4 regions of the Kitasatospora sp. NPDC056531 genome follow, and region 1 is predicted to be linked to each of the others. Evidence: riboswitches for the same ligand, from Rfam matches in the RefSeq annotation. Region 1 holds a riboswitch; each other region holds the start of a gene.
What was found. A riboswitch is a leader RNA that binds a small molecule or an ion and turns the genes downstream of it on or off. The one in region 1 is predicted to bind cyclic di-AMP.
Positions count from the first base shown of each region.

Region 2: it holds a riboswitch for cyclic di-AMP, as region 1 does, so the genes downstream of both, ACFQ87_RS27455 (peptidoglycan DD-metalloendopeptidase family protein) here and ACFQ87_RS20085 (transglycosylase family protein) in region 1, are expected to answer to the same signal.
Region 3: it holds a riboswitch for cyclic di-AMP, as region 1 does, so the genes downstream of both, ACFQ87_RS04820 (NlpC/P60 family protein) here and ACFQ87_RS20085 (transglycosylase family protein) in region 1, are expected to answer to the same signal.
Region 4: it holds a riboswitch for cyclic di-AMP, as region 1 does, so the genes downstream of both, ACFQ87_RS43815 (LysM peptidoglycan-binding domain-containing protein) here and ACFQ87_RS20085 (transglycosylase family protein) in region 1, are expected to answer to the same signal.

Region 1 is NZ_JBHTTU010000022.1:14,419-17,776, forward strand. It holds gene ACFQ87_RS20075 (SDR family NAD(P)-dependent oxidoreductase) at 1-183, opposite strand, end outside; gene ACFQ87_RS20080 (cytochrome P450) at 451-1,755, shown strand; cyclic di-AMP (ydaO/yuaA leader) riboswitch at 1,966-2,132, shown strand; gene ACFQ87_RS20085 (transglycosylase family protein) at 2,137-2,934, shown strand; gene eno (phosphopyruvate hydratase) at 3,224-3,358, shown strand, end outside.
Region 2 is NZ_JBHTTU010000038.1:36,940-40,297, reverse strand. It holds gene ACFQ87_RS27465 (hypothetical protein) at 1-110, opposite strand, end outside; gene ACFQ87_RS27460 (hypothetical protein) at 95-316, opposite strand; gene ACFQ87_RS27455 (peptidoglycan DD-metalloendopeptidase family protein) at 690-1,808, opposite strand; cyclic di-AMP (ydaO/yuaA leader) riboswitch at 1,811-1,985, opposite strand; gene ACFQ87_RS27450 (MFS transporter) at 2,388-3,358, shown strand, end outside.
Region 3 is NZ_JBHTTU010000003.1:5,164-8,521, reverse strand. It holds gene ACFQ87_RS04830 (NYN domain-containing protein) at 1-309, shown strand, start outside; gene ACFQ87_RS04825 (NlpC/P60 family protein) at 510-1,547, shown strand; cyclic di-AMP (ydaO/yuaA leader) riboswitch at 1,886-2,039, shown strand; gene ACFQ87_RS04820 (NlpC/P60 family protein) at 2,050-3,204, shown strand.
Region 4 is NZ_JBHTTU010000190.1:965-4,322, forward strand. It holds gene ACFQ87_RS43810 (hypothetical protein) at 1-261, shown strand, start outside; gene ACFQ87_RS43815 (LysM peptidoglycan-binding domain-containing protein) at 658-1,317, opposite strand; gene ACFQ87_RS43820 (hypothetical protein) at 1,235-1,420, shown strand; cyclic di-AMP (ydaO/yuaA leader) riboswitch at 1,394-1,595, opposite strand; gene ACFQ87_RS43825 (hypothetical protein) at 1,864-2,226, opposite strand; gene ACFQ87_RS43830 (MFS transporter) at 2,932-3,358, opposite strand, start outside.

The DNA.
Region 1 (3,358 bases):
GCCGACGCCGACGACGGGGCAGCCCGGCCGGTCGAGTTCGGCGGCGAGGTCCTCGGCGACACCGACGTGGGTGTCCGCGATCAGCATCCCGGCGGCGCCGGCCGCGGTGAACCGGCGGGCGAGGCCGGCTCCCGAACCGCCGTCGAGTACCGCGATGACGACGACTGCCCCGCTGACCTGCATGGTCTGCTCCTCCCTGTGGGCGACACCGCACCGGCGCCCACGCATACTGCGGAGGATCGTAGGCACGACCTGACCCTCCGCAACAGGGATTACCCCGCAGGTGACCAGACTCACGCCTGCCACCCGGCCAAGAGCTGCCCAAGAGCTGTCCACGGACCGTCCACCAGCTGTCCACGGAGCGTTGGCGACCCGCTCGCGCGCCGTTCGCGAAGTGTTGACGGTCGGGAACGGTCAGGACGCGCCCGACCCAGCGGTTACGGTCGACCCATGCCTGCTCAGCCCGACGCCGCCCAGCCCGCCCCGCAGCTCTTCACCTGGGAGTTCGCCGCCGACCCGTACCCGGCCTACGCCTGGCTGCGCGAGCACGCCCCGGTGCACCGCACCAGGCTGCCGAGCGGCGTGGAGGCCTGGCTGGTGACGCGGTACGCGGACGCCCGGCAGGCGCTGGCGGACAGTCGGCTGTCGAAGAACCCGGCGCACCACAGCGAGCAGGCGCACCGCACCGGCCGGGTGGGCATCCCGGGGGAGCGGCAGGCGGACCTGATGACCCACCTGCTGAACATCGACCCGCCGGACCACACCCGGCTGCGCCGGCTGGTGTCCAAGGCGTTCACGCCGCGCCGGGTGGCCGAGTTCGAGCCGCGGGTGCAGCAGCTCACCGACCGGCTGATCGACGGCTTCGCGCAGCGCGGTTCGGCGGACCTGATCCACGAGTTCGCCTTCCCGCTCCCCATCTACGCGATCTGCGACATGCTGGGCGTGCCGGCGGAGGACCAGGACGACTTCCGCGACTGGGCCGGCATGATGCTGCGACACACAAAGCCGGGCCACGGCGGGAGCCAACGCGGCGGCGTGGGACGGGCGGTGAAGCGGATGCGGGCGTACCTGCTGGAGCTGATCCACCGCAAGCGGGCCGACCTCGGTGACGACCTGATCTCCGGTCTGATCAGGGCCAGTGACCACGGCGAGCACCTGACCGAGAACGAGGCGGCCGCGATGGCCTTCATCCTGCTGTTCGCCGGTTTCGAAACGACCGTCAACCTGATCGGCAACGGGACGTACGCGCTGCTGCGCAACCCGGGGCAGCGGGTGCTGCTGCAGGAGTCGGTGGTGCGCGGGGAGACCGCGCTGCTGGAGACCGGGATCGAGGAACTCCTGCGCTACGACGGGCCGGTGGAGCTGGCGACCTGGCGGTTCGCGACCAGGCCGCTGACCATCGGCGGGGTGGACATCCCGGTGGGCGATCCGGTGCTGGTGGTGCTGGCGGCGGCGAACCGCGACCCGGCCCGGTTCGCGGACGAGAACACCCTCGACCTGACCCGGGTCGACAATCCCCACCTGGGGTTCGGGCACGGCATCCACTACTGCATCGGCGCCCCGCTGGCCCGGCTCGAAGGACGCGCCGCGCTGGCCACGCTGCTTTCCCGGCTGCCCGATCTGCGACTGGCCGAAAGCCCGGAGAATCTCCGCTGGCGGGGTGGCCTGATCATGCGTGGATTGCGCGAACTTCCGGTCGAATTCAGTCCCGAGATCCGGTCTCCGCATGCCCTTCCTGAGGCTTCGACACGCTGACGGGACGCCGTTGATGCCCTCCTGACAGCGGGGTGAACACCCATCAATCCGGACAAACAGGCGCAGTTGGTAGGCGATTGATCACATGCCGTAATTCCTGTGTGATGTCGGCGATATGAGCTTGTGATTGGTCTGAGGATCTGTCTAGTCTCCCTGGAGTTCGCAGCTGCGGACCTCGTGCGCGGAACGCCGAATCCTGCCCGCCGCGCCACGGGAAACCGACCAGACCCTTGGGCAGGGGCGGGGGAACCAGGTTTGTTGCCGTCCTCCACGGCTTGGGGTGAAGCCGCCCGAGCGGAACGTCTCCGCGCACGGCGGCCGGGCCACCTCCCGGTCCGAACCCGACAGCTCACCTCGCAGGCGTGCGGAGAGGGACCCTTCATGCTGTTCGTTGGAACTGGCCGTCACCGTCGTCGCACCCAGGCCGAGAAGGCCATCGCCGTCGCCGGTGTGGCCGGCGTCGGACTCGCGATGCCGCTCCTCGCCGCCACCGGCGCCTCCGCCGCCCCGGCCTCCGCCTGGGACTCCGTCGCCCAGTGCGAGAGCGGCGGCGACTGGAGCATCAACACCGGCAACGGCTTCTACGGCGGCCTGCAGTTCACCTCCAGCACCTGGAAGGCGTACGGCGGCACCGCCTACGCGCCGCAGGCCAACCAGGCCAGCAAGGGCCAGCAGATATCGGTCGCCGAGAAGGTGCTGGCCTCCCAGGGCCCGGGCGCCTGGCCGGTCTGCTCCGTCAAGGCGGGCCTGAGCAAGGGCGGCGCCCCGGCCGCGGTCGACACCTCCTCGGACGCCAAGCCGCAGTCCGCCCCCCAGCAGCAGACGCCCAAGCAGCAGACGCCCAAGCAGCAGGCCCCGGAGCAGCAGGCCCCCAAGGCGGACGCGAAGCCCGCCCAGTCGTACGCTCCGAAGCACGCCGCCCCGAAGCAGGCCGAGAAGCCCGCGGAGCAGCCGGTCCAGCAGTACGTTCCGAAGCACGCCGCCCCGCGCGCCGCCCAGCCGGCCCAGGCCGCCCCGGCCGGTCACGACTACACCGTCCACTCCGGTGACACCCTGTCGAGCATCGCCGCCGCCCAGAGCGTGTCCGGCGGCTGGCAGGCGCTGTACGACGGCAACCGCGGCACGGTCGGCGGCGACCCGAACCTGATCATGCCCGGCCAGGTCCTGCACCTCGGCTGAACCGGCCCGTAGGGCCTCGACCGAGACGGTCCGTAGGACCTCGAACAGCACCCCGGGGACGAAGGGGGCCGCACCCGGCCCCCTTCGTCCGCATTCGTCCGCGCCGGGGGGACAAGCTGGGACAAGCAGGTGAACTACCGGTGGGTAGTAGGGCCACACGCTGAGACGGAACCGAGGCCAACGTGGCCCCGGGAGCTCGGGCGGTTAGGCTCTGGTCGTAACGACTCCGCAATCGTCCCGCCGACAGCACCACCGTCAGCCGGACCCTGCTTCCGCAAGGAGATGCCTCGTGCCGTCCATCGATGTCGTCGTAGCCCGTGAGATCCTCGACTCGCGCGGCAACCCCACGGTCGAGGTCGAGGTCGGCCTCGACGACGGCAGCACCGGTCGTGCCGCTGTCCCCTCGGGTGCCTCGACCGGCGCC
Region 2 (3,358 bases), on a different contig from region 1:
ATCCCGGCGACCCGGCCCAGCCCGTGCGAGATGTACCCGTAGAACGCCCCGGCGGCCGTGATGTGGCGGGCCATCGCCACGTACCCGACCGAGATCACCGTGAGCGCCACGGTCGCCACGATGTACGCGGCGGGCGACCGGCCCCGTTGCCCTGCCCGACGACGATCGGCAGGTTCCCGGTCATCGCGGTGATCGGGGCCTCCGTGGCGACCGCCATGAACACCACGCCCACCAGGCCGACCGAGCCCGCCTTCAACCGGTCGACCCCGCCCGCGTCGGCCCGTTCCCCGACCGCGTCCCCGCTCCCGACCGCCATACGGCCTCCTCGCCCGTCCAGACCCTCACGCAAGCGGAGCAAGGCCGGGCGCCGACTGCCCGACAGCATCGCGCGACCGGGGCCGCGCCCAAAAGACGACGAATCTCGCCAAAGCCAGCAGGAGTTGACGCCCAGTTCGACCACTCGAACTCATCCGGAGCCGCGAACGGCAACGGCCGGCCCGGCTCCACGAGGGGTCCTCGCGAAGCCGGGCCGGCCTTGGGCGTGTCCCGCGCCCATGTCCACCAGTGCGGCGATCACCCGGTCGAGCGGTCACCCGACATGACCATCCCGGGCGGTCGATTCGCCCCGCACCAGCGGTGGTTCCTGAAACCCGCGGTCAGCGCGGGGTCCGAACAGGGTCTGCGCAGCGTCAGAGCGCGACGCCGTGCGCCCGCAGGTAGGTGACCGGGTTGATGTCCGAGCCGTACTCCGACCCGGTGCGGATCTCGAAGTGCAGGTGCGGGCCGGTCACGTTGCCGGTGGCGCCGGAGAGGCCGAGCCGCTGGCCGACGGTGACGGTCTGACCGATCTTCACACCGATCACGGAGAGGTGCGCGTACTGGGCGTACTTGCCGTCGGCGAGCTTGATCTCGACCTCGTTGCCGTAGGCACCGCCGTTGCCGGCCTTCACCACGACACCGTTGGCGACCGCGCGCACCGGGGTGCCGGTGGAGGCGACGAAGTCCTGGCCGGTGTGGTGGCCGGAGGCCCACATCGAGCCGGCCACGCCGTAGGCCTCGCCCAGCACCGGGTTGGCCAGCGGGGCGACGTAGCCGAAGGTGGCGGCGACCGGGGCGGCAGCGACGGCCTTAGCCGGAGCGGCGGTGACGGCCTTAGCCGGGGCGGCAGCGACGGCCTTAGCCGGAGCGGCGGTGACGGCCTTAGCCGGGGCGGCAGCGACGGCCTTAGCCGGAGCGGCGTTCTGAATCCGGGTCTGGACCTGGGCGCCCGGCTTGGCGGCCTCGGTCTGAACCTGCACCTGAGCGCCTGCGGCAGCTGCGGCGCTCTGGGTGACCGGAGCGGCCGGCTCGGCCGGGGCCGCGGGCTCGGCCGGGGCCGCGGGCTCGGCCGGGGCCGCGGGCTCGGCCGGAGCGGCCAGCTGGGCCGGAGCAGCCGACTGGGCGGCGGCATCGGCGTGGGCCGCGAGCGACAGCCACTGACCCGGGAAGATCAGGTTCGGGTCGGCACCGACCACCGAGCGGTTCTGCTCGTACAACGCGGGCCAGCCGCCCTCGACGTTCCTGGCGTCAGCGATCTTGGACAGGCTGTCGCCGCCGACGACGCGGTAGCCCTCGTGGGCGGCGGCCGGGGCCGCCGACTCGGCGTCGACGGCGGCGGCGTGCTGCACGACCGAGGCGGCCGGGGCGTTGTGGGCCTGGGCGCTCATCGTGGTCACGAGCGGCAGGGCGAAGGAGACACCGGTGACGGCGGTGGCGATGCCGATGCGGGCGGCGCGGGGCAGGGCGATACGACGAGCCTGAGCAGGCATGGGATTCCTCTCCGACGCCTGCGAGGTGAGCTGTCGGGTTCGGGCTGGAGCTGCCCGGCCGCATGCGCGGCTTCACCCCAAGCCGGTCCTGGACGTTCGCGCTGAACAGCGCGGACCTCCGGTCCGGCGACTTACCTGTGGGTCCCCCGCTCCTGCCGTGCAGAGCTCAGTTCGAACCACCGGACAGCGGCAGGACTCGGCGTTCCACCCGGTGGGTCCACCCGGGCTGGCCAGGTAGTCGCTGAACTAAAACCCATCCGTTCGGGTGAAGCAATGTCGATCTCTTGAACCGGCGACAACCCTCCGGGGCGCGGTGACCCTCCGCATGACCCGCAGCACAGTGCGTACACAATCCATTCACTCGGCGCCACTGATCCACGACCCTTCGCCGACCTCGGCGGCCCAGAGTGACCGTCCGCTCACGCACCGACCACCCCGGACACACCGTCCCGGTGACCCTTGTCACGTGCACCCCGCCGGGCGCAGGATCAGGCCGTGGCCACCTCAACGGCCGGCACCCTGCGCCTGAGCACCGCGCAGGGCCGCTGGGTTCTCCTGGCAACGGTGCTCGGTTCCAGCATGGCGCTGCTCGACGGCACCGTGGTGAACGTCGCCCTGCCCCGGATCGGCGCCGACCTCGGTGCCTCCCTGGCGTCCCTGCAATGGACGCTGAACGCCTATCTGCTCACCCTGGCGGGCCTGATCCTGCTCGGCGGCGCGCTCGGCGACCGGTACGGAAGGCGCAAGGTCTTCCTGATCGGCGTGGTCTGGTTCGCCGCCGCCTCCGCGGCCTGCGCCCTCGCCCCGAACATCAACGTGCTGATCGCCGCCCGCGCCGTCCAGGGCATCGGCGGGGCGCTGCTCACCCCTGGCTCGCTCGCCATGCTCCAGGCCGTCTTCCATCCTGACGACCGCTCGGCGGCGGTGGGCCTGTGGTCCGGCCTCGGCGGGGTGTCCGCGGCCATCGGCCCCTTCCTCGGCGGCTGGCTGGTGGACGGCCCCGGCTGGCGCTGGATCTTCCTGCTGAACCTGCCGCTGGCCGCCGCCGTGATCGCGGTCACCTCCCGCTACGTCCCGGAGAGCCGCGACGAGTCCGCCTCCGGCCGCTTCGACGTGCCCGGCGCACTGCTCGCCGCACTCGCCCTCGGCGCGATCACCTACGCGCTCACCGCCGCAGGGGAGGGCCTGTCCCCCGCCGTCTGGCTCACCGGCGCGATCGGCCTGCTGCTCGGCGCCGCCTTCGTCGCCGTCGAGCGCCGCGTGCCCGATCCGATGCTGCCGCTCGGGCTGTTCTCGTCCCGGCTGTTCACCGCCGTGAACCTGGTCACCCTCTGCGTCTACGCGGCCTTCAGCGGGGTGTTCTTCCTGCTCGTGGTCCAACTGCAGATCGTGTCCGGCTTCTCGCCCCTGGTCTCGGGCTTCGCCCTGGTGCCGATCACGGTGCTGATGCTGACCCTGTCGGCGCGCGCCGGCCGCCTCGGCAAGCGGATCGGCCCGCGCATCCCGCTCACCGTCGGCCCGCTGCTCTGCGCCGCCGGGGTGCTGCTGAT
Region 3 (3,358 bases), on a different contig from region 1:
CAGCGGATCCGGCTGCTGGGCGGGTTGGCGATGCTGGCCCAGCGCACCCAGGCGGAGGTCACCTGTGTGTTCGACGGGCAGGACCTGGACGTTCCGGTGATCATGGCGCCACCGCGCGGGGTTCGGGTACGGTTCAGTCGGACCGGGGAGACCGCGGACGAGCTGATCCGTCGTCTGGTGCGCGCCGAGCCGCAGGGCCGTCCGGTGGTGGTGGTGTCCACCGACCGGGAGGTCGCGGAGGGCGTGCGGAAGGCGGGCGCGCGCCCGGTGGCCTCGGTGCTGCTGCTGAACCGGCTGGCCCGGCCCTGACCTCGGGCCGGACGGCGTGAAGCCCGGTCAGTGTCCGTTTTGCGAGGGTGTGCGGATCCCGTGAAGTCAGCGTGGGGACCGGAGTTCACGCCTTCGGGGGAGTGGCAAAACGGATAGATCTTCACTAGGGTCTGGCGTCAAACCTATTTTCCGGAATCTCATCCGATCAGGTGAGTCCGATGGAAGAAGGAGCCGGTCCCTTGGCCTCCCACCGCCGTCCCAAGCAGCCGAGCCGCGCGCGGGTCTCCGTGCTCACTGCTGCCGCTGCGACCGCGGTCGCCCTCTCCGCCCAGGTGGCCGCGCACGCGGCGCCGCAGCCGAACAAGGCCGACGTCAAGGCGCAGATCGACCAGCTCCAGCAGGAGCAGGAGCAGGCGGCGGAGAAGTACAACGGCGCCAAGGAGCGGGCCGACCAGCTCCGCAAGCAGGCCGACCAGCTGCAGGACCAGGTGGCCCGCAGCCAGGACCAGATGACCCAGCTGCAGGCGGGCCTGGCCGAGGTGGCGGGCGACCAGTACCGCACCGGCGGCATCGACCCGTCCGTCCAGCTGATGCTCTCCTCCGACCCGTCCGGCTACCTGGAGAAGGCCTCCAGCGTCCAGCAGGCCAGTGCCAGCCAGACCGAGGCGCTCAAGGGCCTGCTCGACCAGCAGCGCCGGCTGGACCAGGAGAAGGCCGAGGCCGCCGCCGTCCTGTCCTCGCTGGACTCCACCACCAAGGACCTGAACCAGGCCAAGTCGGACGTCAACCAGAAGCTGAAGGCCGCCCAGGACCTGCTGAACTCGCTCAGCGCCGCCGACCGCGCCGCGCTGAAGGCCCAGCAGCAGCAGGACGACCGCGCCTCGCGCGGCAGCGCCCGGGTCGACCTCAGCAGCCTGCCGCCGGCCAGCGGCTACGCGGCCGTGGCCGTCGCCAAGGCGATGAGCAAGCAGGGCTCGCCGTACGTCTGGGGCGCCACCGGGTCGAGCACCTTCGACTGCTCGGGCCTGATGGTCTGGTCGTACTCCCAGGCCGGCGTCTCGCTGCCGCGCACCTCGCAGGAGCAGGGCAACGTCGGTACCGCGGTGCCGTCGCTGGACCAGGCCCAGCCGGGCGACCTGGTGATCTACGGCAGCGACCGGCACCACGTCGGGATGTACATCGGCAACGGCATGGTGGTCCACGCGCCGCACACCGGTGACGTGGTGAAGGTGATGAAGGCCGACGCGATGCCGATCAACACGATCCGCCGGGTCTGACGCCCCGACACGCCGGGAAGTCCGGGTTCCGGCCCTGTGATCCGCGCCACCCTCCTATCGGGGGTGGCGCTTCGGGTTTGCCCGTTCCGCGGTCGGCCGGTGAGATCCGATCAGCTTTCCGTGCGGTGGCGATCACCATCGGTCATTTTCACAAAAGAACACGGGCAATCTTTCGTCTTTTTTCTGACAAGGATTTGAACGGATCACGGTTCAGTTACTAGGGTCGTGCCCCGAACCACCGCACTGTCGATCACCCAGCCTGGGTGGCGGCGGTGGTTACCGTCGAGTTCGCGAAACAGCGGGGCAGGTCGAAGCGACTGTCCGACAGGGGAGCCCAGTGGTCGGGGGCGCTGCGGAGCGGAGCCGGGGAACCACGTTCCTCCGGGGTGAATCGACGCCAGGTCGGCCGCTGGAACGGTCGTGAGGCGTCGTAGGGCATGCTTCCGGCCCGAACCCGTCAGCTCACCCGGTAGGCGGCCGTAGGAAGAAGGAGTCCGCCTTCGTGGCGTCCCATCGTCGTCCCAAGCCCGCCAGCCGCGCCCGTGTCTCGATCCTGACCGGTGTCGCCGCGGCAGCCGTTGCCCTCTCCGCGCAGTCCGGCGCGCACGCCGACCCGCAGCCGACCAAGGACCAGGTCAAGGAGCAGGTCGACCAGCTCAACGAGCAGGCCGAGCAGGCGACCGAGAAGTACAACGCCGCCCAGGAGAAGCAGCAGGCCCTGGAGAAGCAGGTCTCCGGCCTGCAGGACCAGGTGGCCCGGCAGCAGGCCCAGGTGACCGACATGCAGGGCGGGCTCGCCGAGATCGCCGGGGAGCAGTACCGCAACGGCGGCATATCCCCGACCGTCCAGCTGATGCTCTCCTCCAGCCCGGACAACTTCCTCAACCAGGCCGGTGCGCTCAACCAGGCCGGTGACACCCAGAAGAACCAGCTGAAGCAGCTCCAGGAGGAGCAGCGCAAGCTCGACCAGGACCGCACCGAGGCCCAGGGCAAGCTCGCCGAGCTGGAGTCCACCACCCAGCAGCTGAAGACCTCCAAGGAGGAGGTCCAGAACAAGCTGAAGGCCGCGCAGGACCTGCTCAACACCCTGACCGAGCAGGAGCGCCAGGCGATCCGTCAGGCCGAGGAGAAGGCCGCGGCCGACGCCAAGGCCCAGGCCGACGCCGCCGCGAAGGCCGCCCAGCAGCAGGCCGCCGCCGACCGCGCCTCGCGCGACAGCAGCCGCACCGACATCGGCTCGGGTTCGGGCTCCTCGGGTTCCGCCACCTCCTCCTCGCCGGTCGCCAAGCCGGCCGCCCCCGGCAGCTCGCACGGTGCCGCCGCGCTGGCCGCCGCAGCGAGCAAGGTCGGCAGCCCGTACGTCTGGGGCGCCACCGGCCCGGGCTCCTTCGACTGCTCCGGCCTGATGGTCTGGGCGTTCAACCAGGTCGGCGTGTCGCTGCCGCGCACCTCGCAGGAGCAGGCCGGCGCCGGCACCCGGATCGGCTCGGACATCTCCCAGGCTCAGCCCGGCGACCTGCTGATCTTCTACAGCGACGCCCACCACGTCGGCATCTACGCGGGCAACGGCCAGGTGCTGCACGCGCCCAAGCCGGGCGCCTCGGTCCGCTACGAGGCGGTCTCCAACATGCCGCTGGCCTCCATCGTGCGGGTCTGATCCCTGCGCAGGCCGTTCCGGGCCCGGTCCTCCACCGCGGAGGGCCGGGCCTGCGGCTTTTCCAGCGGCTCGGGCTGATGTCCGATTAGGGGTCAAATATTCGGGTCGGGAGGGGTTTGGACTCGCTTGCCCGGACTCGCTAACGTCTGCCACC
Region 4 (3,358 bases), on a different contig from region 1:
TGCAACAACCACGGCGCATGGTTCCAGCAGCCCGCCCAGAACCGCCTGTGGACCTGCTCCGGCTCGCCGATCGTCTCCGGCTACGTGCTGACGAACTACGACTCCCGAGGCTGCAGCGGCGTCGGCGCCTGGTTCCACGAGCTGGTCCGCAACGGCATCTGGACCTGCCCGTACTCGCCCATCCCGGCCGGCTACCGCAGCACCACCTACGACGCCCGCGGCTGCGGCGGCCTCGGCGCCTGGCTCACCGCCAAGGCCTGAGAAGCGGGGCCCGCCGACGGAGGCGACCCCTTGGTCGCCCCCCCGTGCGGCCACCGACGGCAAGCTCCTGACGCTCGGCCTTCGCACCGGCGACGCGCGTTCTCCGGGCGCCCCGTCGGGTCGCGGGACCCGGGATGCATCCCGCCAGGAACCACACCGACTCGCCTGCCAAGCCCGCTCGGTGCACCCGCCCTCCCGCCGGGCGCACCGCGTGGAGGGGTCAGACCGCGCCGCGGTCCCGTCCGGACCCCGGGTACGCCGACGGCCCGGCTCACGCACCGCGACGTGAACCGGGCCGGTCAGGTGGCCGCTCGGCAGCCCGTCAGCCGCCGTACATCCGGCCGACGGGCGGTACTCGCTCGGACCCATCGGTTCGAAGAGGCCGATCAGGTCCGATCAGTACGCGTTGTGCACCTGCCAGAACGCCCAGGCGGCGTTCGGGCTGCCGTAGACGGTGTTCATGTACTGCAGGGCCCACTTGAGCTGGGTGGCGGGGTTGTTCTGCCAGTCGGAACCGGCCGAGGCCATCTTGTTGCCGGGCAGCGCCTGCGGCAGGCCGTAGGCACCCGAGCTCGGGTTCGTGGCGTGGATGTTCCAGCCGCTCTCGTGGCTGATGATCTGGTCGAACGAGGCCAGTTGGTTCGCCGGGACGATCGAGGCCGCGAGCGCCTGCAGCGCGGCCGGGGTGTTGGCGACCGGAGCGGCCGGGGTCGCGGCCAGCGGGCTGGCGGCGGCCGGCTTGGCCGGAGCCGCGGCAGGCGCCGGGGCGGCCCCGCCCAGGGTCAGGTGCTGGCCAGGGTAGATCTTGCCCGGGCCCTTGGTCAGCACGGACTTGTTGAGGTCGTAGAGCTTCTGCCAGCCACCCTGCACGTGGTGCGCGGTGGCGATCTTGGTGAGGGAGTCACCGCTCTGGACGGTGTAGCCGGCGGGCGCCTGCGGGGCGGCGGCCGGGGCCGAGTGCACCGGGGCGGACTTGACCGGGGCGGACTTGACGGGGGCGGCGTTCGCGGCGGTGGCGGCGACCACCGGGATGCCGGCGCCGACGCCGACGACCACGGCGGCCGCGACGATGCGCTTGACGGAACCGACAGCGAACAGGCTGGGGCGAGCGTTGACGGGCAGCATGAAGAGCGATTCCTCTCACACGCCTGCGAGGTGAGCTGTCGGGTTCGGGCTGGAGTTGCCCGGCCGCACAGAGACGCGGCTTCACCCCTAGCCCCGCCGGAACCAGTCCGGATGAGGCGACTTACCTGTGGGTCCCCCGCTCCTGCCGCGGTGCTTCATGGATGCACGTGCCCGCCCGATCCGGCGGCAGGATTCGGCGTTCCGGAGAGCGGGGTTCGTTTCGTACGGAGACGAACGAGAAGGACCGTAAACGGCACGGAGCCAATAGCACAAGCCCTCGTGAGCTGGGTCACGGTCCGGCCGGATTGTCCGAATGATCCGCAATAGCGCTTGATAACGATTCGGCAACGCCCCTATGAGTGCGTGTCAGCGCGGGCCGCCGCACCCAGTGCGGCGGCCACCGCCCGATGGCGCGCCGTGCGGGTCGCAGGTCCGGGCCGGCGCGCCCGCCCTTTGGCGCGTCGACCTGACCAGTGGTCAGCCCGCCCGCCAGCCCTGCGCGCCGACGCCGTCCGGCACCTCGGCTGCCGGATCGTACGGGGTGCGGGTGTGGACGAAGCCGGCCCGGTCCAGGTGGTCGACCGCGCCGTCGGCCCGGCGCACCACACGCAGCGGCTCGCCCGCGCAGTAGCCGTCCAGCCCGGTCCAGGTCCCGTCCGGCTCGGGCCGGAACCGTGAGGTACGGGCCGCACCGCCCAGCGCTGTGAGCTCCAGCACACGGCCGGCTCGCAGGTGCAGCGCGACCGCGCTGGCGCCCCAGTACCAGGGGCCGGTCTGCGCCAGCAGTTCCTGGTCGGCGTCGGCGAAGGGCCACCAGGGCTCGGGGATCCCGCGGCTCATGCTCGGCGGTGATCGCGATCAGGTCGCGGGCCAGCCGGCCGAGGTTGAGGCCGGCCGTGGTGTTGGCGAGCGTGACGGCCACCACATCGTCCTGCGAGCTGAACAAGAGCGAGACGAGAAAGCCGGGCATCGAGCCGCCGTGGCCGACCAGCAGCCGGCCTTCCACCTGCTGGAGCTGCAGCAGGCCGTAGCCGGCCGACCCTGGGGGTGGGCCCAGGCAGCCGGGCGGGAGATCCGTAGACCGATTGCCGCGCCTGGCCGTCGTCGGCCCCGGCAACCGCGGGAGCGACGAGCCTCACGGCGGCCACCGTCCCCGCCGTGTCCTCGACGTCCAGCAGCAGACCCATCAACGCTTACGCAGCCTCAGGAACATCGGCGCAGGAAGCAAGGTCACTCCCGGCGCGAACCCGTTGCGACCTCGAAGGAGACGAAGCCTCGGCCAAGGCCGCCTCCACCCACTCACCATCTCTGACACAACCAGACAATCTCATGCCTCACGAAGAAGATCGAACCCGGATCGAGGGCGTGTCCAGTGAACGGCTCTTACAAGATTCTCGTAGTCGGTGATCGCTTCAACCGGCGTGTGGTGTCGGCTTGTTGGCGGTGGCAGGCTGGCTGTGTGTGTTGTCACGGTGGGGGACCTGCTGCCGCAGCCGGCCGCGGTGCAGGTCGAGCAAGTGGAGACCAGTGGGGATCTGCTGCGGATCACGGCCCGGACCAGGGATGACGCTCCGGCGGTGTGTCCGGGGTGCGGGCAGTCGCCGCTTCCGTCTCCGGCACCGCAGGCTCCGGCAGGCTGCGGAACAGCGCCCAGCTCAGCACCGGCATCACCACCAGCGGTAGCAGCGCCGTCCGCAGGGAGGTCGCGTCCGCGAGGGCTCCGATCAGCGGGCTGGCCAGGCCGCCGATGCTGACCGTCAGCCCGAGGGTGATCCCGCTCGCGGTGCCGATCCGGCTGGGCAGGTAGTCCTGCCCGAGCGTGACCTGCAGCGAGAACGGCACGTACAGGCCCGCTGAGGTCAGCGCCACGAACAGGTACAGCGCCGGGCCCGGCACCAGCAGCACCCCGGCCACCGCCACCGCCGCGACCAGGTACGACCAGCGCGCCACCGCGACCCGGCCCCACCGGTCC